Regions from separate parts of the Streptomyces sp. NPDC001530 genome, predicted to be linked through region 1. Evidence: riboswitches for the same ligand, from Rfam matches in the RefSeq annotation. Region 1 holds a riboswitch; each other region holds the start of a gene.
The links. Region 1 has a riboswitch for S-adenosylmethionine ahead of ACFY0T_RS34425 (aminotransferase class V-fold PLP-dependent enzyme). Riboswitches for the same ligand answer to the same signal wherever they lie in the genome.
Positions count from the first base shown of each region.

Region 1 (9,521 bases):
GCCAGCGCAGAGGCGAACTCCACCGGATCCACCGGCAGCGTCACGGCGGCGTCCGCACGGCTCCAGGTAGCCAGCCAGGCATCCTGGGGCCGCCCGATCAGCACCAGCACGGGCGGACAGTTGAAGACCTCGTCCTTGATCTGACGGCACACCCCCATGCCGCCCATGGGCACGGCCTCACCGTCCAGCACACAGACGTCGATCCCGCCCTTGTCCAGCTCCTTGATCACGGCGCCGGGCGTCGCGCACTCCACGAACTCGACGGAGGGAACGTCCGGAGCGGGCCGGCGCCCGGTAGCGAGCCGCACCTGTTCGCGGGTGTTGGAGTCGTCGCTGTAGACGAGCACCGTGGCGGTCGGCTGCATTGTTCCTCCACGCATCTAAGACGCACAGCATTGGTCGGGAACCACTGGTACCGATGGCGCGGATGCTACTCCCTTGAACACCTCGTCAACACCGGTTCGGACAGGGCTTCGATGGGCCATACGGGCTGGACACACCCCGTCAACACTCCGAACGGCACCCCCCGGGGTGAGGGCGGGATAAGCGACCGACATAATGTCGGTCGTGGCGACAGCAACGACAGTAGAAACCGGGCACGCGCACCCGTCGGTCAATCGGCCGAACCTCACCAGCGTCGGAACCATCATCTGGCTGAGTTCCGAGCTGATGTTCTTCGCGGCCCTCTTCGCGATGTACTTCACCCTGCGATCGGTGACCGGGCCGGAGCACTGGAAGGAAATGGCCGAGAGCCTGAACTTCCCGTTCTCGGCGACGAACACCACGATCCTGGTGCTCTCCTCCCTGACCTGCCAGCTCGGCGTGTTCGCCGCCGAGCGCGGGGACGTGAAGAAGCTCCGGATGTGGTTCATCGTCACCTTCATCATGGGTGCGATCTTCATCGGCGGTCAGGTCTTCGAGTACACCGAACTGGTCAAGAAGGACGGGCTCTCGCTCTCCTCCGACCCGTACGGCTCGGTGTTCTACCTGACCACCGGCTTCCACGGACTGCACGTGACGGGCGGTCTCATCGCCTTCCTGCTGGTCCTGGGCCGCACCTACGCGGCCCGGAGGTTCACCCATGAGCAGGCGACCGCCGCCATCGTCGTGTCCTACTACTGGCACTTCGTCGATGTCGTCTGGATCGGCCTCTTCGCCACGATCTACATGATCAAGTAATCGGGCCCACCGCCCGAAACATCCAGAAGCATCGACGCAGAAGATCCTGACACCGGGGTAATCCGTGAAAAAGCTCTCCGCACGACGACGCCATCCGCTGGCGGCGGTCGTCGTCCTACTCATCGCGCTGGCGGCCACCGGGGGGCTGTACACCGCCTTCGCACCCGCGGGCCAGGCGCAAGCCGATGAGACCGCCCAGTCCCTCGCCATCGACGAGGGCAAGAAGCTGTACTCCGTGGGCTGCGCAAGCTGCCACGGCACCGGCGGTCAGGGCACCTCCGACGGGCCGAGCCTCGTGGGCGTCGGCGCCGCGGCGGTCGACTTCCAGGTCGGTACCGGCCGTATGCCGGCCCAGCAGCCGGGCGCGCAGGTCCCGAAGAAGAAGGTCATCTACTCGCAGGCCGAGATCGACCAGCTCGCGGCGTACATCGCCTCGCTCGGTGCCGGTCCCTCGATCCCGACCAAGAGCCAGGTCAACCCCGAGGGCGCGGACATCGCCAAGGGCGGCGAGCTCTTCCGTACCAACTGCGCGCAGTGCCACAACTTCACCGGCAAGGGCGGCGCATTGACGCACGGCAAGTTCGCGCCCAGCCTGGACGGTGTCGACCCGAAGCACATCTACGAGGCCATGCAGACCGGCCCGCAGAACATGCCGTCCTTCCCCGACACGACGCTGTCGGAGAAGAACAAGAAGGACATCATCGCGTACCTCGACGCGGTCAACGGTGACGACACCGAGAACCCCGGCGGTCTCGAACTGGGCGGCCTCGGGCCGGTCACTGAAGGACTGTTCTCCTGGATCTTCGGACTCGGCGCCCTGATCGCCGTCGCCGTCTGGGTCGCCGCTCGGACCGCAAAGGCCAAGAAGTCATGAGTAGCCAAGACATTCCAGAAGAGAACGTGCCCGCTGAGCGGGCCACCGACGAGCACGGTCAAGCGGTAGCCGTCGCGGACGAGAAGAACCCGTTCGCGGACCCGGGACTGCCGCCCCACGAGCACCGCGTCCAGGACATCGACGAGCGGGCCGCCAGGCGGTCCGAGCGCACCGTCGCCATGCTGTTCACGCTGTCGATGCTGGCCACCGTCGCCTTCATCGTCTCGTACGTGGCGATCCCGAACGACAAGTCGATCTTCGTGTTCCCGATCGGGCACATCAGCGCGCTGAACTTCGCGCTGGGGCTGACCCTCGGTGTGGCGCTGTTCTCGATCGGCGCGGGCGCGGTCCACTGGGCCCGCACGCTGATGTCCGACGTGGAGATCGTCGACGAGCGTCACGCGATCGAGGCGGAGCCCGAGGTCAAGGCCAAGGTCATGGCCGACTTCAAGCAGGGCGCCAAGGAGTCCGCGCTCGGCCGCCGCAAGCTGATCCGCAACACGATGTTCGGCGCGCTGGCCCTGTTCCCGCTCTCCGGCGTCATGCTGCTGCGCGACCTCGGCCCGCTGCCCGGCACCAAGCTGCGCCACACGATCTGGTCCAAGGGCAAGCTCCTCGTCAACATGAACACGAACGAGCCGCTGCGTCCCTCGGACGTCGCCGTCGGTTCGCTCACCTTCGCCAAGCCCGAGGGCTTGGAGGAGCACGACGAGGACTTCCAGAAGGAGATCGCCAAGGCGGCCCTGATGATCGTCCGGATCCAGCCGGACAACATCAAGGACAAGCAGGAACTCGAGTGGTCCTACGAGGGAATCGTGGCCTACTCGAAGATCTGCACCCACGTCGGGTGCCCGGTCTCCCTGTACGAGCAGCAGACGCACCACGCCCTCTGCCCGTGCCACCAGTCCACCTTCGACCTCTCCGACGGTGCCCGAGTCATCTTCGGCCCGGCCGGTCACGCCCTGCCGCAGCTGCGCATCGGTGTGAACGACGAGGGCTACCTCGAGGCGCTCGGCGACTTCGAAGAGCCCGTCGGTCCTGCATTCTGGGAGCGCGGATGAGCACTACCACCACCTCCGACTCGCGCTCGCCGCGCGAGAAGGCGCCCGCCGGCGAGCGGGTGGCCGACTGGGCCGACGGCCGTCTGGGGATCTACTCCCTGGCCAAGTCCAACATGCGCAAGATCTTCCCCGACCACTGGTCGTTCATGTTGGGTGAGGTCTGCCTCTACAGCTTCATCATCATCATCCTCACGGGTGTGTATCTGACGCTGTTCTTCCACCCGTCGATGAACGAGGTGGAGTACCACGGCAGCTACATCCCGCTGCAGGGCCAGCTGATGTCCGAGGCGTTCAACTCGACCATGCACATCTCCTTCGATGTGCGCGGTGGTCTGCTGATCCGGCAGATCCACCACTGGGCGGCGCTGATCTTCCTCGCCGGCATGTTCGTGCACATGATGCGCGTGTTCTTCACGGGTGCGTTCCGCAAGCCGCGTGAGGTCAACTGGCTGTTCGGCTTCCTGCTGTTCGTCCTGGGCATGTTCACCGGCTTCACCGGTTACTCGCTCCCGGACGACCTGCTCTCCGGCACCGGTGTCCGCTTCATGGAGGGCGCGGTCCTGTCCGTGCCGATCGTCGGCACGTACCTGTCGTTCTTCCTCTTCGGCGGAGAGTTCCCGGGCGGCGACTTCGTGGCCCGCTTCTACTCGGTCCACATCCTGCTGCTGCCGGGCATCATGCTCGGCCTGGTGGTCGGCCACCTGATCCTGGTCTTCTACCACAAGCACACGCAGTTCGCGGGCCCCGGACGGACCAACAAGAACGTCGTCGGCATGCCGCTCCTTCCGGTCTACATGGCCAAGGCCGGAGGCTTCTTCTTCCTGGTCTTCGGTGCCATCGCGGCCATCGCGGCGGTCGCTCAGATCAACCCGATCTGGGCCATGGGCCCCTACCGTCCGGACCAGGTGTCCACCGGCGCCCAGCCCGACTGGTACATGGGCTTCTCCGAGGGCCTGATCCGCTTCATGCCGGGCTGGGAGGTCAACCTCTGGGGTCACACGCTCGTCCTGGGTGTGTTCATCCCGCTGATGATCTTCCCGCTGGTCCTGGTCGCGATCGCGGTCTACCCGTTCATCGAGTCCTGGATCACCGGCGACAAGCGCGAGCACCACATCCTGGACCGCCCGCGCAACGCCCCGACGCGTACCGGCATCGGCGTCGCGTGGATCACCCTGTACATGGGGCTGCTGATCGGTGGCGGCAACGACCTGTGGGCCACGCACTTCCACCTGTCGATCAACACGGTCACCTGGTTCGTGCGGATCTTCTTCTTCGTCGGACCGGTCCTCGCGTTCCTCATCACCAAGCGGATCTGCCTCGGCCTCCAGCGCCGCGACCGGGACAAGGTGCTGCACGGCCGCGAGTCGGGCATCATCAAGCGCCTGCCGCACGGTGAGTTCATCGAGGTCCACGAGCCGCTGCCGCAGTCGTCGCTGCACGCCCTCACGGCGCACGAGCAGTACCTGCCGGCCGAGATCGGCCCGACGGTCGACGAGAACGGTGTCGAGCGCAAGGTCACGGGCACGCAGCGGCTGCGCGCCAAGCTCAGCAAGGGCTTCTACGGGGAGAACAACCAGATCCCCAAGCCCACGGTCGAGGAGTACAAGGAGATCACGAGCGGCCACGGCCACCACTGATCCTCTGATCGGTCCTTATTGATCGCCACGGCTGGAGCCCCGTCCATTGCATGGACGGGGCTCTTTGCCGTCTCCCGGGCTGGATAGGGTGTTCCCATCCCTATAAGGAGTCCCTTTCCGGGACTGAACCAGGAGCGGCTTATGAGCGCTGTGAACCCCGCTGGAGGCGACACCGCGGCGGGCCGTTCCTGGCCCCAGGTGCTGAACGGCCTGCTCGACGGCCGTGACCAGAGCGCGGACGACACGGCCTGGGCGATGGACCGCATCATGCGCGGCGAGGCGACGGACGCGCAGATCGCCGGTTTCGCGGTGGCGCTGCGGGCCAAGGGCGAGACGGTCGAGGAGATCTCCGGGCTCGTCCGGACGATGTACGAGCACGCCAATGTGATCGAGGTGCCGGGGCCGACCGTCGACATCGTCGGTACGGGCGGCGACGGCGCGAAGACCGTCAACATCTCCACGATGTCGGCGATCGTGGTGGCCGGGACCGGCGCCAAGGTCGTCAAGCACGGCAACCGTGCGGCGTCCTCGGCCTCCGGTGCCTCGGACGTCCTGGAGAAGCTCGGCGTCAACCTCGAGCTGCCCCTGAAGCGGGTCGCCGAGGTGGCCGAGGAGGCCGGGATCACCTTCTGCTTCGCGGTGAAGTTCCATCCGGCGCTGCGTCATGTGGCGGCGGCGCGGGGTCAGTTGGGGATCCGGACGACGTTCAATGTCCTCGGGCCGCTGACGAATCCGGCGCGGGTGCGGGCGCAGGCGGTCGGGGTCGCGGATCTGCGCATGGCGCCGATCGTGGCGGGCGTCTTCGCCGAGCGCGGCAACTCCTCGCTGGTCTTCCGCGGCGACGACGGCCTCGACGAGCTGACCACCACGTCGACGTCCAAGGTCTGGGTCGTCCGCGACGGCAAGGTGACCGAGGAGCGCTTCGATCCGCGCGACGTCGGTATCGACCTCGTCCCTGTGGAGGCCCTGCGCGGCGCCGACGCGTCGTACAACGCGGACGTGGCCCGTCGACTGCTGAACGGCGAGACCGGGCCCGTACGGGACGCGGTGCTGCTGAACTCGGCGGCGGCCCTGGTGGCGCTGTCGCCGGGCGACGCGCCGCTGGTGGACCAGATCCGCGCGGGCATGGCGAAGGCGGCGGAGGCCATCGACTCCGGGGCGGCGAAGAGGACGCTGGAGCGGTGGGTGGCGGCCACCAACGCATGAGCCGTACGCCGACTCCGAGCCCATTGAGCCGTACGTCGGCTCCGAGGCCGTACGTGAGGTGACGCGAGGCGCAGTCCGGATCCTGGACTGCGCCTTGCGCGTCGAAGATCTTCTGGCAAGATGCTGTACCAGGTCATGAGCGACAGCCATCAGGCCCCGGCCGGCTGTCCGGCAACCCTCCGTCCGTGGCGGGGTGCCCCGGGTGAAGACCAGGCCGTAGGCAGCGAGGTCTACGGCAAGCGCGGACCCCTCGCACGCTTTCAAATAAGCGCGGTACCAGGGGTCCTGGTCGTTCGAGGGAGCCTTCTGTGAGCAAGCGAATGCGATAGGGCGTAGAGCCCCGCCTCCGCATACCCCCTTTCCACCCTTCCCGCGCTGAGCCGTATTCCGGTGTACCCGATCCCGGTGTACCCGGTACCCGCTCGCGCGGTGATTCCTTCTGCCTCTCACAGGAGCTCGCCATGTCTGTCTTCACCGCTGCCGCCGACCAGACCGTTTGTGCCCCTCTGCCCGTCCTGGGGCGAGATGTCACCGTCCCGCTCGTCACCGGTGGCGAGGTCACCTACGCCGCGCTCGACTACGCCGCCAGTGCCCCGGCCCTGCAGCGGGTGTGGGACGACGTGGCCGCATACGCCCCGTACTACGGCAGCGTGCACCGCGGTGCCGGGTACCTGTCGCAGCTGTCCACCGACCTGTTCGAGAACGCTCGCAAGACCGTCGCCGAGTTCCTGGACTGCCGCGAGGGCGACCAGGTGATCTTCACCCGGTCCACCACCGACTCACTCAACCTGCTCGCCGCCACCCTTCCGGCCGACTGCCAGGTCTTCGTCTTCGAGACCGAGCACCACGCCTCGCTGCTGCCGTGGCGGGATGCCCGGGTGACGTACCTGAACGCCCCGCGCACGCCTGACGAGGCCGTCGCGACGCTGGAGCGCGCGCTCGCCGACCGCGACCCGTACGGGCCGGCCCTCGTCTGCGTCACCGGGGCCTCGAACGTCACCGGTGAGCTGTGGCCGGTGCGGGAGCTCGCCGCGGCCGCGCACGCGCACGGCGCGCGTATCGTCCTCGACGCCGCGCAGCTGGCCCCGCATCACCCGGTGTCCGTCCGCGACCTGGACGTCGACTGGGTCGCCTTCTCCGGCCACAAGCTGTACGCGCCCTTCGGCTCCGGTGTCCTCGCGGGCCGCTCCGACTGGCTGCGCGAGGCCGAGCCGTACCTCGCGGGCGGCGGTGCGAGCCGGAAGGTCGCGCGGCGTACGGATGGTGGCGTGGACGTGGAGTGGCACGAGAGTGCGGCGCGGCACGAGGCCGGGTCGCCGAACGTGATCGGCGCCTACTCGATCGCGTCGGCCTGCAAGGCGCTGGCGGAGGCCGGCTTCGAGGGGCTCGTCGCCCGGGAGCAGCACCTGATCGACACGGTCCGCGCGGGGCTGGCCGAGGTGCCCGAGGTGCGGGTCCTCTCCCTCTTCGGTGACGACGCGCCGCGCGTCGGCGTCATCTCCTTCGTCGTCGAGGGGTGGAACAGCTCGCACTTCGCCGCCGCGCTCTCCGCTGAGTACGGCATCGGGGTCCGGGATGGCCTCTTCTGCGCCCACCCGCTGGTGCGCACCCTCCTCGGCAGCGACCCGGGGACCCAGGGCGAGTGCGGCGCCCCCGAGGCCGCGCCCGGCGAGAAGTCCCTCAACGCCATCCGCGTCAGCTTCGGCGCGGGCACTCCCGACGAGCACGTCCAGCGCTTCGTGACCGCCGTGAAGGAACTCGTACGGGACGGCGCGAAGTGGAACTACCGCACGGAGGACGGCCGCTGCGTCCCGGCGGTCTGACCCGACCGCAGGTGGGTGGGGGCTCGGGCGGGTGGGTCTTTCGCCCCCGCCGCCCCTACCCGTCCCCTCCACCTGGGGCTCCGCCCCAGACCCCGCGAGGGGGCACTGCCCCAGCCCCGGCGAGTGGGCGCTGCCCCAGACCCCGTGAGGGGCGCCGCCCCAGACTCGGCGAGGGGGCGCCGCCCTCTGGACTTTCCCGCACGGGGCTCCGCCCCCAGGGCCCCCTCGGGGCTCCGTCCTTGACCCGCCCGGGGCTCCGCCCCCGTCCCCGCCCGGGGCTCCGCCCCTGACCCGCCGGGGGCTCCGCCCCTGACCCCTGCGCGCGGCTACGTCCTTGGACCTCGTCGGGGGCGCTGTCCCCCCTCGGGACTCGCCTCTGGCTCCTGTCCAGGACTCCGCCTCTGGCTCCTGTCCAGGGCTCCGCCTCTGGCTCCTGTCCAGGGCTCCGCCTCTGGCTCCTGTCCAGGGCTCCGCCTCTGGCTCCTGTCCAGGGCTCCGCCTCTGGCCGCTGTCCGGGACTCCGCCTCTGGCCCCTGTCCAGGGCGCCGCCCCTGGCCCTGTGGGGTGGGCGCTGGCCCCTGTGCCCTGACTGCGGTGCGCCTGCCTCGTACTCGTGGCCGAGGGCTTCGCCCTGGACGCGACGGAGGCTTTGGTTCGGAGCCCGCCCCGCAGCTTCCCCCGGAGCCCTGCCTGGTTCCGGCTCCTCAACCGTCGGAGCGGACCTGTTCTGTCTGTTCAGCCTGTCCGGCGTTTGAGGACGGGGCCGTTCAGGTCGAAGCGGGGGTCTGGGGGCGGCAGCCCCCAGGGGTGGGAATGGGTAGGGGCGGCGGGGGCGAATTCAGCCGTCCAGGCCGATGGCGAAGGCCGCTTCCAGGTCGTGTTGGGAGTAGGTGCGGAAGGCGACGTGGGTGTCGGTGGCCTCGACGCCGGGGATCTTGCTGATGCGGCCCGGGATGACGTCCGCGAGGTCTTCGTGGGCCTTGACGCGGACCATGGCGATCAAGTCGTACGTGCCGGTGACGGAGAAGACCTCGCTGACGCTGTCCAGCGCGGCGATCGACTCGGCGATCTCGGGGATCCGGTCCACGCTGGTCTTGATGAGGACGATCGCGGTGATCACGGTTGGTTCTCTCCCTCGGGGGCGGCCGTCGCTGGGGCCTTCACTCTAGTCGTACGGCCGAATCGGACCGATGCGTAGAGGAAGCCGGCCGAGAAGCCCACCAGGTGGGCCAGATAGGCGACGCCGGGGCCCGATGTGTCGCGGCCCGCCGCGAGCCACTGCAGGGTCACCCAGAAGGGCAGCACCACCCAGGCCGGGAAGCGCAGCGGCAGGAAGAAGAGGAACGGGAAGAGACTGGTCACCCGGGCCTTGGGGAACAGGTACAGGAACGCGCCGAGGATCGCGGAGATCGCCCCGGACGCGCCGACCAGGGACTGTTGCGAGGAGGCGTTCGCGGCGGCGTAGCCCAGCAGGGCGAGATAGCCGCACCCCACGTAGAAGAGGGCGAACTGCACGTGGCCCATGCGTTCCTCGGCCATCGCCCCGAAGACGTAGAAGAAGAGCATGTTGCCGAGGAGGTGGAGCCAGCTGCCGTGGATGAACAGGGCCGTGGCGGGAGTGAGCGCCGCGCGGGGCGCGCCCTCGAAGAGCTCGGTGGGCACCACGCCCCAGCGCCGGAAGTAGGCCCGCTGGGCGACCAGTAGTTCGTCCCCGCTGCCGTACACCGGATTGAGGCCCGCC
Region 1 covers NZ_JBIAVS010000019.1:43,050-52,570, forward strand. The annotation lists gene ACFY0T_RS34395 (hypothetical protein) at 1-365, opposite strand, end outside; gene ACFY0T_RS34400 (heme-copper oxidase subunit III) at 559-1,179, shown strand; gene ACFY0T_RS34405 (c-type cytochrome) at 1,244-2,053, shown strand; gene ACFY0T_RS34410 (Rieske 2Fe-2S domain-containing protein) at 2,050-3,114, shown strand; gene ACFY0T_RS34415 (cytochrome bc complex cytochrome b subunit) at 3,111-4,751, shown strand; gene trpD (anthranilate phosphoribosyltransferase) at 4,893-5,957, shown strand; SAM riboswitch class IV at 6,089-6,205, shown strand; gene ACFY0T_RS34425 (aminotransferase class V-fold PLP-dependent enzyme) at 6,419-7,780, shown strand; gene ACFY0T_RS34430 (Lrp/AsnC family transcriptional regulator) at 8,619-8,900, opposite strand; gene ACFY0T_RS34435 (rhomboid family intramembrane serine protease) at 8,897-9,521, opposite strand, start outside.

Region 2 (9,521 bases), on a different contig from region 1:
GCCCACCTCGAAGCTCTGCCCGTACGGCTCCAGAGCCTGAACGTCACCGCCCCACACGCTGAGGTCCGCCCAGCCCAGCGGCTTGCCGCCGGCGTCGGTCACCAGCACCGACGACCGCTCTCCGCCCCGACCGGCGATCTCCTGCCAGTCGGAGCCGACCGGGAAGACCCGGGAGCGGTCGAGTGCGAGCTCGCGGGTGGACAGGAACGACAGACCGCGGATACCCCGGTCGGCGCCCAGGAACTCCTCCACGAACGAGTCGGCGGGCGACGACAACAACTCGTCGGGGGCGGCGAATTGGGCCAGGTGGCCGCCGGTGCGCATCACGGCGATGCGGTCGCCGATCGTGATGGCCTCGTCCATGTCATGGGTGACGAACACGATCGCCTTGCCGAGTTCGCCCTGGATGCGGAGCAACTCCTCCTGGAGGCCCCGGCGGACGACCGGGTCGACCGCGGAGAACGGCTCGTCCATGAGCAGGATCGGCGGGTCCGACGCCAGCGCGCGGGCGACGCCGACACGCTGCTGCTGGCCGCCGGACAGTTGGTACGGATAGCGGCGGGCCATGCCCGGGTCGAGACCGACCCGCTCCATGAGCTCGGCGGCACGGGCGCGGGCCCGCTGCTTGGACCAGCCGAGCAGCCGCGGCACCGTGGCGATGTTGTCGAGGACCGTGCGGTGCTGGAAGAGACCCGCGTTCTGGATGACGTAACCCATGGAACGGCGCAGGGCGTTGACCGGCTGGCGCAGGATGTCCTCGCCGTTGACCCGGATCGTGCCGCTGCTCGGCTCGACCATGCGGTTGATCATGCGCAGCGTGGTGGTCTTGCCGCAGCCCGAGGGTCCGACGAGAACGGTGATGGAGTGGTTCGGTATCTGGAGGGACAGGCGATCGACGGCCACCGTGCCGTCGGCGTATCGCTTGCTGACATCTTCGATGGCTATCAAGCGTCGAAACCCTTCGGGAACGGCTTTGCTCGTACGTGGCGGGATCGCGTGTACGAGGGTGCGTAGTCTAGCCAGTTGATGTTCGTTCGCGGTCGCCGCAGGTTACGGATTGCGAGCGTGGTCCGGTGTCGTGATGCGCAGGTGGCGGACAGAGTGGCTGCGCGGATCAGCGCGAGCCTCGAACGGCTCGTGGAGTCCGACGAGGCGACGAGCTCTTCTTCGGCCTGCCGTGGCCGAACCTCGCACTATGGGTACTCGGCCGCTGGGCCACTCCGGCCTGGGCGAGCAGGCGTACGGGGATCGGGGCGGCCGAGGTCCTGGGGGCGCTCGGCCTGATCCTCCCAGCTGCGCCGGACATCGCGTCCGTCCTGGCGGGCTGGGGCCGCCTCGGCTCGTACGTCTTGAGAGGCTCGTACGCCATCCCATACGCGGGCGGCGCGGTACCCGCCACCCACCCCCTTCTTTTCGTACTCTTCTTCCTATTTCTCCCCTCATCTCTGGAGGCACATCATGCGCGCACTGAACGTTCCCGCCGCCGGGCAGCAGCCCGAGGTGTCCGACCTGCCCGTGCCGGTGCCCGGCGAGGGCACCGTCCTGATCAAGGTGAAGGCCGCCTCGCTCAACGCCATCGACAACGTGCTGGCCGCCGGGATGATGGCGGAGATGATGCCGCACGAGTACCCACTGGTCGTCGGCCGGGACGCGGCCGGTGTGGTGGAGTCGGTCGGCGCCGGCGTCGACCATGTGAAGCCCGGCGACGAGGTCTTCGGGCACATCCTGCTGGCCCCGCCGATCCAGGCCGGGACGGTCGCCGAGTACGCGGTCCTGCCCGCGGCCGCCGTCGCCCTCAAGCCCGCCGGGATCGACTTCACCACCGCCGCGGCCCTGCCGCTGGCCGGTGCGACCGCGCTTGCCGCGGTCGATGCTGTGGCCGCCGAGTCCGGCCAGAGCGTGCTGGTCGTCGGCGCCGGGGGAGGGGTCGGCACGTACGCGGTCCAGCTGCTCGCCGCGCGCGGCGTCACCGTCGTCGCCACCGCCCGGCCCAGCGACACCGACCGGCTCATCGGCCTGGGGGCCACCACGGTCGTCGACTACACCACCGGCGATGTCGCCGACCAGGTGCGCGTCGCGTACCCCGAGGGCGTCGACGCCCTCATCGACCTCGTCTCGCACAGCGCGGACGGCCTGCCGCTGGACGTGGTCCGCAAGGGCGGCAAGGTCTCCTCCACCCTCGGTGCCGCGGACGAGCGGGTGCTCGCCGCCGCGGGCCTCACCGGCGCCAACGTCAACGGAGGCCCGGTGCGCCAGGTCATCGCCCCGCTCGCCGAGCAGCTGGCCGCCGGCACGCTCAAGGCCGATGTCAACACCGTCCTGCCGCTGGAGCGTTCGGCCGAAGGCCTGGCCACACTGGCCTCCCGTACCGCCCGCGGCAAGATCGTCATCACCGTCGCCGACTGACCGACGGGCGCGACGTTTTCCGCCGCCTTACGCGGGGGTGTGAGCGGGGCGGACGTCGGCCGGGCCCATGCGCTCGGCGCGCAGGACGCGGAGGTGCAGCGCGGCCCATGCGCGGTAGGGCCGCCAGTTCTCGGAGACCTCGGTGAGGTGGTGGCCGGGGCCGTACTGCTCGGTGATCTCCGCCTCCAGCCGGCGTTCCTGGCTCGGCAGGGTGTCCGGGTGGCCCGCGCCGCGTATGACGACGAGCTCGGCGGAGAAAACGCCCAGCCCCTTGACCTGCTGGACCTGGCGCACCGCCTCCTGGGGGTTCAGGGTGCGCAGCCAGGCCCCGTCGAGGAGCCCGTCGAGCGCGGCGTACGCCACGGAGTGCAGGTACTCGGTCTTGCGCCAGGGCAGTTCGACGTCCAGGCCGAGCAGGGCCTCGGGGGAGGGGAACGCGCCGCCGGTGCCGTAGCGGGCGACGAGTTCGGCGCGCATACGCCTGGCCGAGGTCATCCCCGTGCGCTGGGTCAACACCGCCCAGGCAGCGGCCTCGTACGGCGAGTGGAAGCCGCACGGGCGCAGGCCGGGCCAGCGGGCCTGGACCTTTGCGATCACGGGGTCGCGCTCGGCGACCGCGGGCCAGCCGCGGGCGTCGATGTCCAGGGACAGGAAGCGGCGCACCTGCTCGGCGGCGGCGTCCAGGTCGCCGTCGCCGGTCACCACGACGTGCGCCGTGGTGCCGTACTGGGTGACCTCCGCGGCGACACGGCGCCAGTCGGCGTCGGCGTGGAAGACCGTGCGCAGCGCCCCGTCGGCACCCGCCGCCGCGGCCGGCCCCAGCGGAGCGAACTCCTCCCAGAACTCCCGGCTCGCGTCCAGTGACCAGGGACCGACCACCTCGAATGCGACCGCGTGCTGCGCCATGCCCAACCTCCTGCTCAGGACACCGGCACGCGCGGACGGACGGAGAGGCCTCCGGCGCCGGTTCACTGTCTTCTGTGCACCCCACCTTGGGCTGAATACCTGACAACCTCCGTCAAGTATTTCCGCGAGCGCCGCCGCGGTGACCGTCAGGACGTACGCACCCGGCGCCCTGGAAGGCAGGATGCTCGCCGAGGCGGCGCACGTAGTCGCGGAGGCGGCTGTGCCGGGAGAGGGGGTCGGTTGTGTCGAGGTGGGTGAGTGCCACCCAGAGGTCCACGTCCGCCGCTGTCAGCTCCTCGCTCAAGACGTAGGTACAAGTGGCGAGTTGACAGTCCAGTACATCCAGCGTCGCCGATCGGGCCTCCGGCCGTGCGGTCGATGTCACGTCCCGGTCGAGGAGTTCGCGCAGGGCGTCGATGTCCGCGGCGAGGGCCGGCGGGTGCAGCGCGGGGGCGCAGGTTCCGTCGTGGCCCCTCGGTAGGTCCGCGAGGTCACGAAGGATGTCGGGGGTGTGATTGCTGACGATGCGTCCGCTCCAGCGGTCGCACAGCGCGGGCGCGGTCAGCGGGCCCTCGTAGTGGTGCCAGGTGGCCTCGTAGGCGCGGCGCAGCGAGGCGAACGCGTCAGGTGTTTCGGCGGGGAGCGCCAGGGTCGTGGTGGTGACCGAGTCCTTGAGGCCGAGCAGGTCGAGGGTGATGGCCAGGCGCAGCGAGCGCGGACAGCCTTCGGAGAGATACAGCTGATAGCGGTGCGGGGCCGGGTAGAAACCACCGGCGGCGCCGACGCCGATACGGCTGCGGATGGCGTGCGGGCGAGTGGACACGGACGGTCCGGCGCCCCAGGGGCGAGCGCTTGACGGAGAATCAACTGGGCTCGGGGCGGGAGAGGTTGAGGAGCAGGTGCCTGCACTTGGCGCGTGCGAGCTGGTGGTGGCGGCGCTGGTGGCGCACGTGCCTGCGGTGCCTGTGTTCGAGGCGCGCGAAACTGTCTTGGGCATGACTCTCCATGGGAACGACGAAGCCCCGGCCGCCTCGTGGGCGGCAGCGGCGGAACGGAGTGACTGCGCTTGCGTACCGGCACGAAGCGGCCGGACTAGTACGCGCTGGAGACCCGCAACAAGTCGATGTGCAGACGTCTCGTCAGGTAGTTCCTGGGCATTCCCACCGGTCCGCCTCCAGGGCCCGCGAGTTGCGAGACCGCGCTTGCCCCGCCGCACCGGCGGGACCCGGTCGTCACCCGGGGCACCCCGTCGCGGTGGAAGGGTTGCCTGTCAGCGGGCCGGGGCCGATGACCGCGTCGCGCGGGAGAATCCGCGGGGACGAGGCGCTGACAATCGTGACCGTCCCCGCCAGTGTCGGCGCGCTCCCCGAAGGCGTCAAGGACGCCTGTACGCGGTCTCACCAGGTGGTCATCCGGGCCGGAACACGTTGACATTGGTTTCCGCGCGTGCCTAACTTACGCCGCAGATCGGTCATGAGTGTCAGCGAAAAAGCCCTGGCTCGCTGGCCGGCAACCCTCGCGACGCGGTGGGGTGCCCCAGGTGACGACCGGACCGGAAGACTTTCGGTAAGCGCGAGCCGCCCACGGGCGGCAACAGTGACGGAGACGGCGATGGACGCAGCTTGGAAGGCCGCACGGCGGCCCCGCGGCTGCGTCCTGCTGTGCGCGAACCGCTGTGTCGATCTGCTCCGCGTCAACAGTGCCCTGTGTACCGCTTCGGGCTGTGCCCGCTGTCAAGGCTGACGGCGTTCTGAATCCCTGACGCGCACCGCCGCCGCGGTGTGCCCTCTGCCCGCCCAGCCCCCGGTACCGGCGTCTTCCCGTTCTTCGTCATCCGCGGCCTTCCTCGTTGTGCTGCGGTGCCGTCGCGTACGCCGCACCGGGGTGTCCGACTCCGCTGGAGCCCTCATGAGTGAACCCCCTGGCGCCGCCGTGTCCCTTGCCGAGGCACCGCCCGCCGACTCCCCGGCGAAGCCGCTCACCGCCCAACGCGTGCTGCCGCTGCGCAGGCCGGGCCGCTGGATCACCACGGCTGTCGTGCTGGTCCTGGTCGCCCAGATCATCCACGGCCTGGCCACGAACCCCTTCTACCAGTGGGACCGCTTCCGCTACTGGTTCCTGCGCCCCACCATCCTCGACGGCCTCGTCATCACCCTCGAAGTGGCCGCGCTCAGCGCGGTGTTGGGACTGCTCGGCGGGGTGCTGCTCGCCCTCGCGAGGCTCTCCGGGAGTCCGGTGCTGCGTGCGGCGAGCTGGGTGTACACGTGGCTGTTCCGCTCCGTACCGCTGATCGTCGTCCTGATCTTCCTCTACAACTTCAGCGCCCTGTACAAGACGTTGAGCCTCGGTGTGCCGTTCGGGCCGGCCTTCGTCACCTTCGACGAGTCACGGCTCGCCACCGACATGACGGTCGCCGTCATCGGCCTCAGCCTCAACGAGGCGGCGTACGCGGCCGAGGTCGTCCGCGGGGGAATCCTCTCCGTCGACCAGGGCCAGCACGAGGCGGCCGCCGCGCTCGGCCTGCCGAAGACGTACCAGTTCACCCGGATCGTCTTCCCGCAGGCCCTCAGGTCCATCACCCCGAACTACGTCAACCAGCTGATCGGCCTGATCAAGGGCACATCCCTGGTGTTCTACGTGTCGCTGCTCGATCTGTTCGGCTCGGTGCAGACGATGGGCAGCACCTATCCCGGCGACATCGTGCCGCTGCTGCTGGTCGCCACCGTCTGGTACCTGATCCTCACGAGTGCCGTGTCCGTCGTCCAGTTCTACGTCGAGCGGTACTTCGCCCGGGGCGCGACGCGCACCCTGCCGCCGACGCCACTGCAGAAGGTGCGGACCGGCCTCGGTGATCTGCGGGCCCGGCTGCGCAAGGAGGCCGCCGTATGACCACCGCCCAGACCCTCGACGCGCGTCCCGCCGCCCTTGAGGTCCACGACGTGCACAAGTGGTACGGCGCCCACCGGGTGCTCGACGGCGTCGACCTGACGGTGCGGCCCGGCGAGGTCACCGTCATCCTCGGCCCGTCCGGCTCCGGCAAGTCGACGCTGTTGCGGGTGATCAACCACCTGGAGAAACCCGAGGTCGGATACGTCAGCGTCAACGGCGAGTTGATCGGCGTACGACGGCACGGTGAGCGTCTCAAGGAACTCAGCGAGCGAGCCATCCTGACCCAGCGCGGCCGGATCGGCTTCGTCTTCCAGAACTTCAACCTCTTCCCGCACCTGACCGTCCTCGACAACGTGGCCGCCGCGCCCGTGGCCACCGGCAAGCTGACCAAGCCCGAGGCCCAGGAGCTGGCACGCGAACTGCTCAGCCGCGTGGGCCTGGTCGAGAAGACCGGCGCCTACCCGCGCCAGCTGTCCGGCGGCCAGCAGCAGCGCGTGGCCATCGCCCGCGCCCTCGCGCTGCGCCCAGGGATCATCCTGTTCGACGAGCCCACCTCGGCACTCGACCCCGAACTGGTCGGCGAGGTCCTGGCCGTCATCAAGGACCTGGCGACCAGCGGCACCACCCTCGTCATCGTCACGCACGAGATCGGCTTCGCCCGCGAGGTCGCCGACCGGATCGTTTTCATCGACGGCGGTCGCATCGTCGAACAGGGCTCGCCCGCACAGGTGTTGGACCACCCGCAGCACGAGCGGACCCGGGACTTCCTCAGCAAGGTGCTCTGACCGGCGCCTCCCTTCTGCCACTTCACCGCAGTCACAACCTCTTCACCGCAGTCACGCCCTCCTCCAGCGACAAGGACAGCCATGCCTACGCACTTCTCTCGACGCAGCCTGATACGCGGTATCACCGCGGCGACCGCCGTTGCCTCACTGGCCGCCGGGCTCGCCGCCTGCGGGGGCGACAGCGACGCCGCCACCACGACCGACGCCGCGGGCACGGTGACCGTGGGACAGCTGTCCAACGGGGCCGCCGAGCAGACCAAGTTGAAGGTCTCCGAGGTGAAGTCGATCAGCGCCGAGCTGCCCGCGTCGGTCCGCAAGAGCGGCAAGCTGGAGATCGGCGTCGGCGCCCTGCCCGACGGCTTCCCGCCCCTCGCGTACGTCGGCTCGGACCAGAAGACCCTCACCGGAGCGGAACCCGACTTCGGTCGTCTGGTCGCCGCGGTCCTCGGCCTGAAGCCGGAGCTGAGGAACTCCACCTGGGAGAACATGTTCGTCGGCATCGACAGCGGCAAGGTCGACGTCGCCTTCGCCAACATCACCGACACCGAGGAGCGCAAGAAGAAGTACGACTTCGCCTCCTACCGGAAGGACAACGTCGGCTTCGAGGTGCTCAAGAAGAGCACGTGGAACTTCGACGGCGACTACGAGAACCTCGCCGGCAAGACCGTGGCCGTCGACAACGGCACCAACCAGGAGAAGATCCTTCTCGAGTGGCAGACCAAGCTCGAGAAGGAGGGCAAGCAGCTCACCGTCAAGCACTTCGCGAGCAAGAACAGCACCTACCTGGCGCTGACCGGCGGGAAGATCGACGCGTACTTCGCCGCCAATCCCGGTGTCGCCTACCACGTCACACAGACCGCCAAGTCGCCCAACCCGACGCGCAGCGCGGGCACGTTCTCCGGTGCCGGCGCGTCGCTGCAGGGCCTGATCGCGGCGACCACGAAGAAGGACAGCGGGCTGGCCAAGCCGATCGCCGACGCGATCAACCACCTGATCAAGAGCGGCCAGTACGCCAAGTGGCTGTCCGCCTGGAACCTCTCCAACGAGGCCGTCAGCACTTCCCAGGTCAACCCGCCCGGGCTGCCACTCGACAACTCCTGAGCACCCGCACCTTCATGACGGATCGCCGGCCCGCTGTGGGGGCCGGCGGCCCTGAGCCCGCCGAAGTCGCCCCGTTACCGCCACGGAGATCCGACACCCATGTCCACCATCGCCCCTCCGCCGCAGCCGCAGAGCCCGGCGGCGCCACTCCACATCCTGGACAACGCGGCCTGGGCCGCGCTGACCGGTCCACACTCGGTGTTCGCCGAGCGCGTCGGACGCGCCGCCCGCTACCGCACGGACCTCTCCCCGTTCACCGCCCTGGCCGACCCCGACGATCCCCGCGCCTGGCACGACCTCGCCGAACTCGTCGGCCCCGGAACCGTCGCAGCGGTGTCGGGGGTCAAGGACACTCCCGAAGGCTGGGAGACCGTACGGCGCGGCGAGGGCGTCCAACTCGTCGGCACCGCACTGCGCGCCGAGCCCGCCCCCGACGCGGTGCGGCTCGGGCCCGACGACGTGCCCGAGATCCTGGACCTCATCGCCCTGACCGAGCCCGGCCCCTTCCTGGCCCGCACGGTAGAACTCGGCACCTACCTCGGCATCCGGCACCGCGGACGGCTGATCGCCATGGCCGGCGAACGGCTGCGCCCACCGGGCTGGACGGAGATCAGCGCCGTCTGCACTCACCCGGACCACCGCGGCCGGGGCCTGGCCACCCGGCTGCTGCGCGCGATCGCGGCGGGCATCAGGGAACGCGGAGACACCCCCTTCCTGCACGCCTCCGCGAGCAACATCGCAGCGATCCGGCTCTACGAGTCGATCGGCTTCACCCCGCGCCGACGCAGGAACTTCCTCCAGGTCCGCACTCCGGGCGCGGCGCCGGAACAGACGGCGTAGCCGGGCTGTTGTGGTGGAAGACGACATGATGCCGGTGCGCCCCCGGGCCCGCCGAGCCGGATGGGCGGAGGTGACCGAGGTGCCGGGTGTGTCCCGCCTCCGCGCCAAGGTCCTTGCCCCGCGCCGCCGCGTGCATCTGTACTCCCGGCCGCACATCGACCTGCAGCGCGTGGCCGGCGCGCTCTGTCGTCCCTGACCTGTCACCCCGCCGCCGGACCCGCCAAGAAGAGGGTCCGGTGCTCTCGTACGGTCGAACAGGAAGGCACCCTCACGTGTCCTCGTCATCTTCGCTGCCCTCTTCCTCCCCTGCTTCCTCCCCTTCGTCCTCTGCGGCGCTGCACCTCGCCGTCGCACTCGACGGCGCCGGCTGGCATCCGGCCGCGTGGCGCGAGCCGGTGGCCCGCCCCCGGGAGCTGCTCACCGCCGCCTACTGGACCGACCTGGTCACCGAGGCCGAGCGCGGGCTGCTCGACTTCGTGACGATCGAGGACGCGCTCGGACTCCAGTCCTCGCACCTCACCGAACCCGACGGGCGGACGGACCAGGTACGCGGACGCCTCGACGCCGTCCTCATCGCGGCCCGGGTCGCACCGC
Region 2 covers NZ_JBIAVS010000008.1:69,606-79,126, forward strand. The annotation lists gene ACFY0T_RS17605 (ABC transporter ATP-binding protein) at 1-948, opposite strand, end outside; gene ACFY0T_RS17610 (NADP-dependent oxidoreductase) at 1,459-2,406, shown strand; gene ACFY0T_RS17615 (DNA-3-methyladenine glycosylase family protein) at 2,434-3,312, opposite strand; gene ACFY0T_RS17620 (cell envelope biogenesis protein OmpA) at 3,425-4,135, opposite strand; SAM riboswitch class IV at 4,506-4,653, opposite strand; SAM riboswitch class IV at 4,782-4,891, shown strand; gene ACFY0T_RS17625 (amino acid ABC transporter permease) at 5,221-6,201, shown strand; gene ACFY0T_RS17630 (amino acid ABC transporter ATP-binding protein) at 6,198-6,986, shown strand; gene ACFY0T_RS17635 (ABC transporter substrate-binding protein) at 7,068-8,087, shown strand; gene ACFY0T_RS17640 (GNAT family N-acetyltransferase) at 8,187-8,927, shown strand; gene ACFY0T_RS17645 (putative leader peptide) at 8,938-9,123, shown strand; gene ACFY0T_RS17650 (LLM class flavin-dependent oxidoreductase) at 9,263-9,521, shown strand, end outside.
Region 2: another riboswitch for S-adenosylmethionine. It lies ahead of ACFY0T_RS17620 (cell envelope biogenesis protein OmpA); the one in region 1 lies ahead of ACFY0T_RS34425 (aminotransferase class V-fold PLP-dependent enzyme).

Region 3 (9,521 bases), on a different contig from region 1:
CTGGACGTCCTGGTCACCCCCACCCTCACGGTGCTGCTCACCGGCCTGGTGACGCTCTATGCCCTGATGTACGCGGCGGGCGAGCTCTCCATGGCCATCGGCACGGCGGCGAACTGGCTCCTGGAGAACACCGGCGCCTTCGCCGGCCTGATCCTGGGCGGTCTGTTCCTCCCGCTGGTGATGCTGGGCCTGCACCAGGCGCTGATCCCCATCCACACCACCCTCATCGAGCAGCAGGGCTACACCGTGCTCCTCCCCATCCTCGCGATGGCGGGCGCGGGCCAGGTCGGCGCGGCCGCGGCGGTGTACGTCCGGCTCCGCCACGACACGTCCATCCGTACGACGATCAAGTCGGCGCTCCCCGCGGGCCTCCTCGGCGTCGGAGAACCCCTGATCTACGGCGTCTCGCTCCCCCTCGGCCGCCCCTTCATCACGGCGTGCGCGGGCGGCGCGGCCGGCGGCGCCTTCGTCGGCCTCTTCTCGATGCTGGGCGACAAGGTCGGCTCGACGGCCATCGGCCCGTCCGGCTGGGCCCTGTTCCCCCTCCTCTCCGGCAACCGGGGCCTGGCCCTGACGGCCACCATCTACGCGGGCGGCCTCCTGACCGGCTACCTGGTCGGCTTCCTCGCCACGTACGCCTTCGGCTTCACGACCCGCGCCGATGCGCCCGGCGGCGGCAGCCCAGCGCGAGGCTGACGTGCGGGCCGGGTTGTCAGTGCCGTGTGCGAGGGTGGTCGAGGTAGAAACGACAACCGCTCGGCCGGGGAGGGAACCCACCACCGTGAACCACGCACAGCTGACCGCCCTCGGCCGCGCCCTGCGGCTGCTCGGGGAGCACGGCGACGCGCTGAACGCCGACACCCCCGACGCCAAGCTGCACGAGGTCAAGGCCGACCTGAAGCGGGCCCTGGACCTGCTCGACGAGACGGTGACGACGGCCGCGCCCACGACCCGCTGCTCGGAGCATCCAGGCGGCCCCGTCGACGAGGGCGCCGCCGACCTCTGCCTGCTCTGCGAGACCCGCCGCCGCGCCGCCCGCCGCTCCGAGGTCAACGACGCGTACGCGCACGGCCGCACCACCACCGGCCCCGAGGAAGCCCCCGAGCGCACCAAGTCCCGCTACGGCCTGCGCGGCGACCGCCCCCAGCCCCAGCAGCGCTGGCTCCCGGAGGTCTGGAACGGCCAGGCGTGGCAGCTCTGCGGCACCCCCCGCCGAGACCGCCACGAGGCCGAGCGCTACCTCGCCGCCGAGCGCCGCACCCCCCGCCCCGGAATGGCCTACCGCTTGGTCCACGAATTCACGGACTACGAGGTCCTACGCATCTGGGGCACCCCGGTAAGAATCGACATCGAACCAATGGGCAACCTCTAGCCGATCCAGGGGGAGCCCCCACCCGTCCGCACCCGAAAGTCAAACCCAGGGGGGTCTGGCGGGCGCAGCCCCCGGGGTACGGGAATGGGTGGGGGCGAAAACCCCCGAGGTCAGCTGAGGGTGCGGAGCGCCGCCGGGTCGTACGCCGCCAGGTCCGCGAACCGTCCGTCGAGAACCTTCGCCGCCCACTCCGGGTCCTGCAGCAGCGCACGCCCGACCGCGACCATGTCGAACTCGTCGCTCTCCAGGCGGTCGAGGAGGTTGTCGAGGCCGGCCACCGGCGCGCCCTCGCCCTGGAAGGCCTTGATGAAGTCGCCGTCCAGGCCGACCGAGCCGACGGTGATGGCGGGCTTGCCGGTCAGCTTCTTCGTCCAGCCGGCCAGGTTCAGGTCCGAGCCGTCGAACTCCGGGAGCCAGTAGCGGCGGGTGGAGGCGTGGAAGGCGTCCACTCCGGCCGCGGCGAGCGGGGTCAGGATGGACTCCAGCTCCTCCGGCGTCTCGGCGAGCCGGGCGTCGTACGCCTCCTGCTTCCACTGCGAGTAGCGGAAGAGGACGGGGAACTCCGGGGAGACCGCCGCGCGCACGGCGGCGACGATCTCCGCCGCGAACTTCGTACGGGCCACCGGGTCGCCGCCGTACGCGTCGGTACGACGGTTGGTGCCCGCCCACAGGAACTGGTCGATGAGGTAGCCGTGGGCGCCGTGGAGTTCGACGCCGTCGAAGCCGATGCGCTCGGCGGCGGCCGCGGCCTCGGCGAACGCCGCGATGACGTCGTCCAGGTCGGCCTGGGTCATCTCCTTGCCCTCACCGGCGGTGCCGTTGATGCGCAGGCCCGACGGGCCGACCGCGGGGGCGTCCGCGAACGGCGGCTCGCCCGCGCTGCGCACCATGCCGATGTGCCACAGCTGCGGCACGATCGCGCCGCCCGCCGCGTGCACGGCGTCGGCGACCTTCGCCCAGCCCGCCAGCTGCTCCTCGCCGTGGAAGCGCGGGACGCGGTCGCTCTGCCCTGCCGAGTCGTGGCCGACGTACGTGCCCTCGGTGACGATCAGACCGACGCCCGCGGCGGCGCGGCGGGCGTAGTACCCGACGACGTCCTCCCCCGGTATGCCGCCCGGCGAGAACATCCGGGTCATCGGGGCCATCGCGATGCGGTTGGGGACGGTCAGGCCGTTCAGGGTCACGGGGCGGGACAGGATCTCGGCTGCGCGCGAGGCGGCGGTGGCAGTCACGAAGGGGGCTCCTCGGAGAGGTCGGTCAGACATCGAGCAGACGGCGCATGGGGATTCCGTGCAGTATGTGCACATGCATCAAACCGTCTGTCAACGTCAACCGCCCCGCCCGCCAGGGCATTCCGCCGCCCCACGCCCCCTTCTGTGATCCGGACCACGCCCGCCCATGGCCCCTGCTGCGCCCCTGACCCCGAACACGCCCGAGGGCGGCACCCCCTGGGAGTGGGGGTACCGCCCTCGGAACGTAAGGACAGTGATCAACCAGAGGTCGATCAGAAGTCCATGTCACCGCCCGGCATGCCGCCCGGAGCGGCCGCGGAGGCCTTCTCCGGCTTGTCGGCGATGACGGCCTCGGTGGTGAGGAACAGCGCGGCGATGGAGGCGGCGTTCTGCAGGGCAGAGCGGGTCACCTTCGCCGGGTCGATGATGCCCTCGGCGATCATGTCGACGTACTCACCGGTCGCGGCGTTCAGACCGTGGCCGACCTGAAGGTTGCGCACCTTCTCGACGACGACGCCACCCTCGAGACCACCGTTGACGGCGATCTGCTTGAGCGGGGCCTCCAGGGCGAGCTTCACGGCGTTGGCGCCGGTCGCCTCGTCACCTTCGAGCTCGAGCTTCTCGAACACGGCGGAAGCCTGGATGAGAGCGACGCCACCACCGGCGACGATGCCCTCCTCGACGGCCGCCTTCGCGTTGCGAACGGCGTCCTCGATGCGGTGCTTGCGCTCCTTGAGCTCGACCTCGGTGGCGGCACCGGCCTTGATGACGGCCACGCCGCCGGCCAGCTTCGCCAGGCGCTCCTGGAGCTTCTCGCGGTCGTAGTCCGAGTCCGAGTTCTCGATCTCGGCGCGGATCTGGTTGACCCGGCCGGCGACCTGGTCGGCGGAGCCGGCGCCGTCGACGATCGTGGTCTCGTCCTTGGTGATGACGACCTTGCGGGCGCGGCCCAGCAGGTCCAGACCCGCGTTCTCCAGCTTGAGGCCGACCTCCTCGGAGATGACCTCGCCGCCCGTGAGGATGGCGATGTCGCCGAGCATGGCCTTGCGGCGGTCACCGAAGCCCGGGGCCTTGACGGCAACAGACTTGAAGGTGCCACGGATCTTGTTGACGACCAGGGTCGACAGGGCCTCGCCCTCGACGTCCTCGGCGATGATCAGCAGCGGCTTGCCGGACTGCATGACCTTCTCGAGGAGCGGCAGCAGGTCCTTGACGTTGCTGATCTTCGAGTTGGCGATCAGGATGTACGGGTCGTCGAGGACGGCCTCCATACGCTCCATGTCGGTGGCGAAGTACGCCGAGATGTAGCCCTTGTCGAAGCGCATACCCTCGGTGAGCTCCAGCTCCAGACCGAAGGTCTGGGACTCCTCGACGGTGATGACGCCTTCCTTGCCGACCTTGTCCATGGCCTCGGCGATGAGCTCGCCGATCTGGGTGTCGGCGGCGGAGATGGAGGCCGTGGAAGCGATCTGCTCCTTGGTCTCGACATCCTTCGCCTGCTCCAGCAGAGCGGCGGAGACGGCCTCGACGGCCTTCTCGATACCGCGCTTGAGGGCCATCGGGTTGGCACCGGCGGCGACGTTGCGAAGGCCCTCGCGGACCAGCGCCTGGGCCAGGACGGTCGCGGTCGTCGTGCCGTCACCGGCGACGTCGTCCGTCTTCTTCGCGACCTCCTTGACCAGCTCGGCGCCGATCTTCTCGTACGGGTCCTCGAGCTCGATCTCCTTGGCGATGGAGACACCGTCGTTGGTGATCGTGGGGGCGCCCCACTTCTTCTCGAGGACGACGTTGCGGCCCTTGGGGCCGAGGGTCACCTTGACGGCGTCCGCGAGCTGGTTCATGCCGCGCTCGAGGCCTCGCCGCGCCTCCTCGTCGAACGCGATGATCTTGGCCATGTGAAGTGGTCCTCCCGGACGGGGTGGATTGCTCCGGATCGTGCCCGCGCCCGCGACGGACGGCCTGCAAGCCTTGTGGTTCCTTGCCCCACCGGCCTGCGGACCTCACCGGCCCGATCCAAGTTCTGTCACTCTCACTCGGAGAGTGCTAACGCCAATGATTAGCACTCGACCCCGTCGAGTGCAAGGTGCGCTCGCGCAGCGAGCTCGTTGAGGGGTGGTGGTCGGGCGACGGGTGGGCGCAAGGTGCGCTCGCGCAGCGAGCTCGTTGAGGGGTCGGCCCGGGAACGCACGAGGGGCCCGCATCCCTGGTGGGATGCGGGCCCCTCGGCGTGAGTGCGTCGGTGGCCGTTCGCGCCGGGATCAGACGGCGAGCTTGACCATGTCCGCCTGCGGACCCTTCTGGCCCTGCGAGATCTCGAACTCCACTCGCTGACCCTCTTCAAGGGTGCGGTAGCCGTCCATCTGAATCGCGCTGTAGTGCACGAAGACGTCCGCACCACCGTCGACCGCGATGAAGCCGTACCCCTTCTCCGCGTTGAACCACTTGACGGTGCCCTGAGCCATGCCTAACTCCCCTATTACTGGCCCTTGCACAGATCCACACTTCGCGGATCCGGGTCAGACCTCACCCCCCAACGGTTGGGGGTGTGCGCCGGAACGCGTCGACCGCGGCTGAATGTATCTGTCCAACTGCCGTCTGCAACAGGTCAATCGGACGAGAATTCTGGGCACAGCCGATCGGGAATATGCGGAGAATTCGCAAGGATTCAGGGCAAGTCGGGCCCCGTATATGCCATAAACGGCTCAAAAAGGCGGGGCACTTTGGCTGCTTCTAGTCGGGCGCCCGGCAGGTACTCATATGCGCCCGGCATGAAAGGCGAAGCAGGTTCCCCAACTGTACCCCGCTCAACCATGCAGAATTGCCCCCTCCGTTTCTCTCACGGAGGGGGCAATTCGGTGAACTCTTCGTGCTGGAAGCCGGGTCAGCAACCGCCCGCACTGTGACTGGTGGTCAGCCTCCGGCGACGGCGGGGATGATCGAGACGCCCGCACCGTCCGGCGTCGCCGTCTCCAGGCCCTGCTCGAACCGGACGTCGTCGTCGTTGACGTACACGTTGACGAAGCGGCGCAGCTTGCCCTGGTCGTCCAGGACACGCGCGGCGATACCCGTGTGGTTCTTCTCCAGATCGGCGATGACCTCGGCGAGGGTCGCACCCTCGGCGCTCACCTCGGCCTGACCGCCGGTGTAGGTGCGCAGGATGGTGGGGATACGGACGTTGACGCTCATGGGTGATGACCTCCGGTCAGGTACAGCGCCCCGTAAGGGGCGCGGGGCTCTGCTGAATATGCGGCTCCGCCGCGCGGGCGCGACCAGCCCCCACCGGCCCGCAGATGGAGAACGGTCCTTACGCGAGGCCGGCTTCCCGGAAAGAGTCCAGGTTGGGCCGGATCGTCGCGGTGAGCCCCGTGCCGGCCACCGCGTCCAACGTCTTGAGACCGTCACCGGTGTTGAGGACGACGGTCGTCAGCGTCGGGTCGAGCAGCCTGTTCTCGATCAGCTTGCGTGTGACGCCGACGGTCACGCCACCTGCGGTTTCGGCGAAGATGCCCTCCGTGCGCGCGAGGAGCTTGATGGCGTCGACGATCTGCTCGTCGGTCACATCCTCCACCGCACCGCCCGTACGGCGCGCGATGTCCAGCACGTACGGCCCGTCGGCCGGGTTGCCGATGGCGAGCGACTTGGCGATGGTGTTCGGCTTCTGGGGGCGTACGACGTCGTGCCCGGCCTTGTAGGCGACGGACACCGGCGAGCAGCCCTCGGCCTGGGCACCGAAGATCTTGTACGGCTTGTCCTCGACGAGGCCGAGCTTGATCAGCTCCTGCAGACCCTTGTCGACCTTGGTGAGCTGGGAGCCGGAGGCGATCGGCACGACCAGCTGGTCCGGGAGCTGCCAGCCGAGCTGCTCGCAGATCTCGTACGCGAGGGTCTTGGAGCCCTCCGCGTAGTACGGCCGCAGGTTGACGTTGACGAAGCCCCAGCCCTCGCCGGCCGGGTCGCCGATCAGCTCGGAGCAGAAGCGGTTCACGTCGTCGTAGTTGCCCTCGATGCCGACGAGCTCGCCGCCGTAGATCGCGGCCATGACGACCTTGCCCTGCTCCAGGTCGTGCGGGATGAACACGCAGGAGCGGAAGCCGGCGCGGGCGGCGGCGGCACCCACGGCACCGGCGAGGTTGCCGGTCGAGGAGCAGGAGAGAGTGGTGAAGTCGAAGGCGCGGGCGGCCTCGATGGCCTGCGCGACGACGCGGTCCTTGAAGGAGTGCGTCGGGTTGCCGGAGTCGTCCTTGACGAAGAGCTTGCCGGCGTCGACGCCCAGCTCGCGCGCCAGGTTGTCGGCCTTGACGAGCTTGGTCCAGCCGGGGTTGATGTTCGGCTTCTCGGCGACGTCCGCCGGGACGGGGAGCAGCGGCGCGTAACGCCAGATGTTCGCGGGGCCCGCTTCGATGCGCTTGCGGAGTTCCTCGGTTTCGTAGGCCGAGAAGTCGTACGCGATCTCCAGCGGGCCGAAACACTCCTCGCAGGCGAAGACCGGGCCGAGGGGCACGCGGTGACCGCATTCGCGGCATGAGAGCGCCGCGGCGGGACCCAGATCGACAGAGTTCGTGGTGGTGGCAACTGTCTGCGCAGCCATGGAGGCGAGGCCCTTTCTCCTCATCTTCCTCACGACGCACTTCGCCGTGAGACGGATTTGGCACCTTCCCTAGCCGGGAGCCTCGCCACGTCCGCGTGACAGGAACCAGCTGGAGGGTTGCCGGGGCTTCATCGGGCCGTATCCCTCTGCCCCTCTGGATGAGCGGTATTCGGTTGTACGCGGATGATCTACGCAATGCGATGGTCATCCGCGTTGTTCAAGACTGTAACCGAAGGCCAGGACAGTTGAGATAGTCGTCCGAACCGCGAGACGGCCCTATCCGATCTGCCGCTGCCGCGGCGGGCACGCCGATGAGAGTGTGTGATCAGACAGTAAGGAGCCGCAGACTGTGCTGGAAGAAGTTGAGCGCTGGCTGAGCACCCGCTCGTGGTCCGTGACCGATCGCCCGCTCCACAAGCTCATGGCCGCCAAACGCACCACAGGGTCGACGGTCAGTGTCGTGCTGCCCGCGCTCAACGAGGAGGAGACCGTCGGCGAGATCGTCGCGATCATCCGCCACGATCTGATGCAACAGGTCCCCCTCGTTGACGAGATCGTCGTGGTCGACTCGGGCTCGACGGACCGCACCTCCGAGGTGGCCGCCGCCGCGGGCGCGCGCGTCGTGCACCGGGACGAGATCCTGCCGCGGATACCGACCGTGCCCGGCAAGGGCGAGGTCCTGTGGCGGTCACTGCTCGTGACGAGCGGGGACATCGTCTGCTTCATCGACGCGGACCTCAAGGAGTTCTCGTCCGACTTCGTCTCCGGGATCGTGGGCCCGCTGCTCACCGACCCGGGCGTGGACCTCGTCAAGGCCATGTACGACAGGCCGCTCGGCTCCGCCGCCGGTCAGGGTGGCCGCGTCACCGAACTCATGGCGCGCCCCCTGCTGAACATGCACTGGCCGCAGCTCGCGGGCTTCGTCCAGCCGCTCGGCGGCGAGTACGCGGCCCGGCGGTCGCTGCTGGAGCAGCTCCCGTTCCCCGTCGGGTACGGCGTCGAGCTGGGCATGCTCGTCGACGCCCTGCACCTGGTGGGCCTGGACGCCCTGGCCCAGGTCGACGTGGGCGTCCGCAGGCACCGCCACCAGGACGGGCAGGCGCTGGGCCGGATGGCCGCGGCGATCTATCGCACGGCCCAGCTGCGGCTGGCGCGCGGCCACATGATCCGTCCCGCGCTCACACAGTTCGAACGGGGCGAGGACGGTTTCGAGCCGCGCACGCACTCCGTCGACACGGAGGAACGCCCTCCGATGGCGGACATCGCCGAATATCAGTCACGCAGAGTGGCATAGCCGTCGACAAGGAGTGACCGACTCCGGGCGGTCGTATACGGCCTGTTCGGACCTCGGCCGTACGTTTGAGCGTTTCCGGGCCGGGCTAGGTTGAGGCGTATGGCTTCCACGCATGGTGCCCATCGGATTCTGGTCGCGTCGAACCGCGGCCCGATCACCTACGAGGTACACGAGGACGGCTCGCTGCACGCCAGGCGCGGCGGCGGCGGGCTGGTCTCGGGCCTGTCGGCGATCGGGCCGGACGCGGACGCCCTGTGGGTGTGCTCGGCGCTCGGCGCCGGGGACCGCGAGGCGGTGCGGCGCGGGGTCGGCGAGACCGGCGTACGGATGCTGGACATCGACGCCGAGGTGCACGCCGACGCGTACAACGGCATCGCGAACTCCGTGCTGTGGTTCGTCCACCACATGCTGTACCAGACACCGCTGGAGCCGGTCTTCGGCGTCGAATTCCGCCGCCAGTGGGCTTCGTACGAGGCGTACAACCGCGCGTTCGCCGAGGCGCTGGCCGACGAGGCGGCCCAGCGTGCGGTGGTGATCGTCCAGGACTACCACCTGTGCCTGGTGCCGGGGATGCTCCGCGAGCTGCGCCCCGACCTGAGAATCGGGCACTTCTCGCACACGCCGTGGGCACCGGAGGAGTACTTCCGGATGCTGCCGGACGACATCCGGGCGCAGCTGGTGTGGGGCATGCTGGGCGCCGACCGGCTGGGGTTCCTGACCTGGCGCTGGGCGTCGGCCTTCATGCGGTGCGCCGGGGAGGTGGACCGCGAGCGGATCTTCCCGACCTCGCCGAGCGGTGACCCGCGCCGGTCCGTCGAGCACTCGCCGACCGGGCGCCCGCCGCTGCGGACCACGCAGATCGGCGTGCACGGGCTCGGCGCGGACGCCGAGTTCCTGCGAGCGCGCTCCCACGAATCGGACGTCGACCAGCGCATGGCGGTGCTGCGGGCGGAGATCGGCGAGGGCCGGAAGGCGATCGTGCGCGTCGACCGGACCGAGCTGTCGAAGAACATCGTGCGCGGGCTGCTGGCCTAT
Region 3 covers NZ_JBIAVS010000018.1:199,961-209,481, forward strand. The annotation lists gene ACFY0T_RS34040 (PTS transporter subunit EIIC) at 1-696, shown strand, start outside; gene ACFY0T_RS34045 (hypothetical protein) at 782-1,372, shown strand; gene ACFY0T_RS34050 (NADH:flavin oxidoreductase) at 1,483-2,637, opposite strand; gene groL (chaperonin GroEL) at 2,877-4,499, opposite strand; gene ACFY0T_RS34060 (cold-shock protein) at 4,863-5,066, opposite strand; gene ACFY0T_RS34065 (MoaD/ThiS family protein) at 5,515-5,790, opposite strand; gene thrC (threonine synthase) at 5,909-7,192, opposite strand; SAM riboswitch class I at 7,210-7,357, opposite strand; gene ACFY0T_RS34075 (glucosyl-3-phosphoglycerate synthase) at 7,542-8,486, shown strand; gene ACFY0T_RS34080 (trehalose-6-phosphate synthase) at 8,586-9,521, shown strand, end outside.
Region 3: another riboswitch for S-adenosylmethionine. It lies ahead of thrC (threonine synthase); the one in region 1 lies ahead of ACFY0T_RS34425 (aminotransferase class V-fold PLP-dependent enzyme).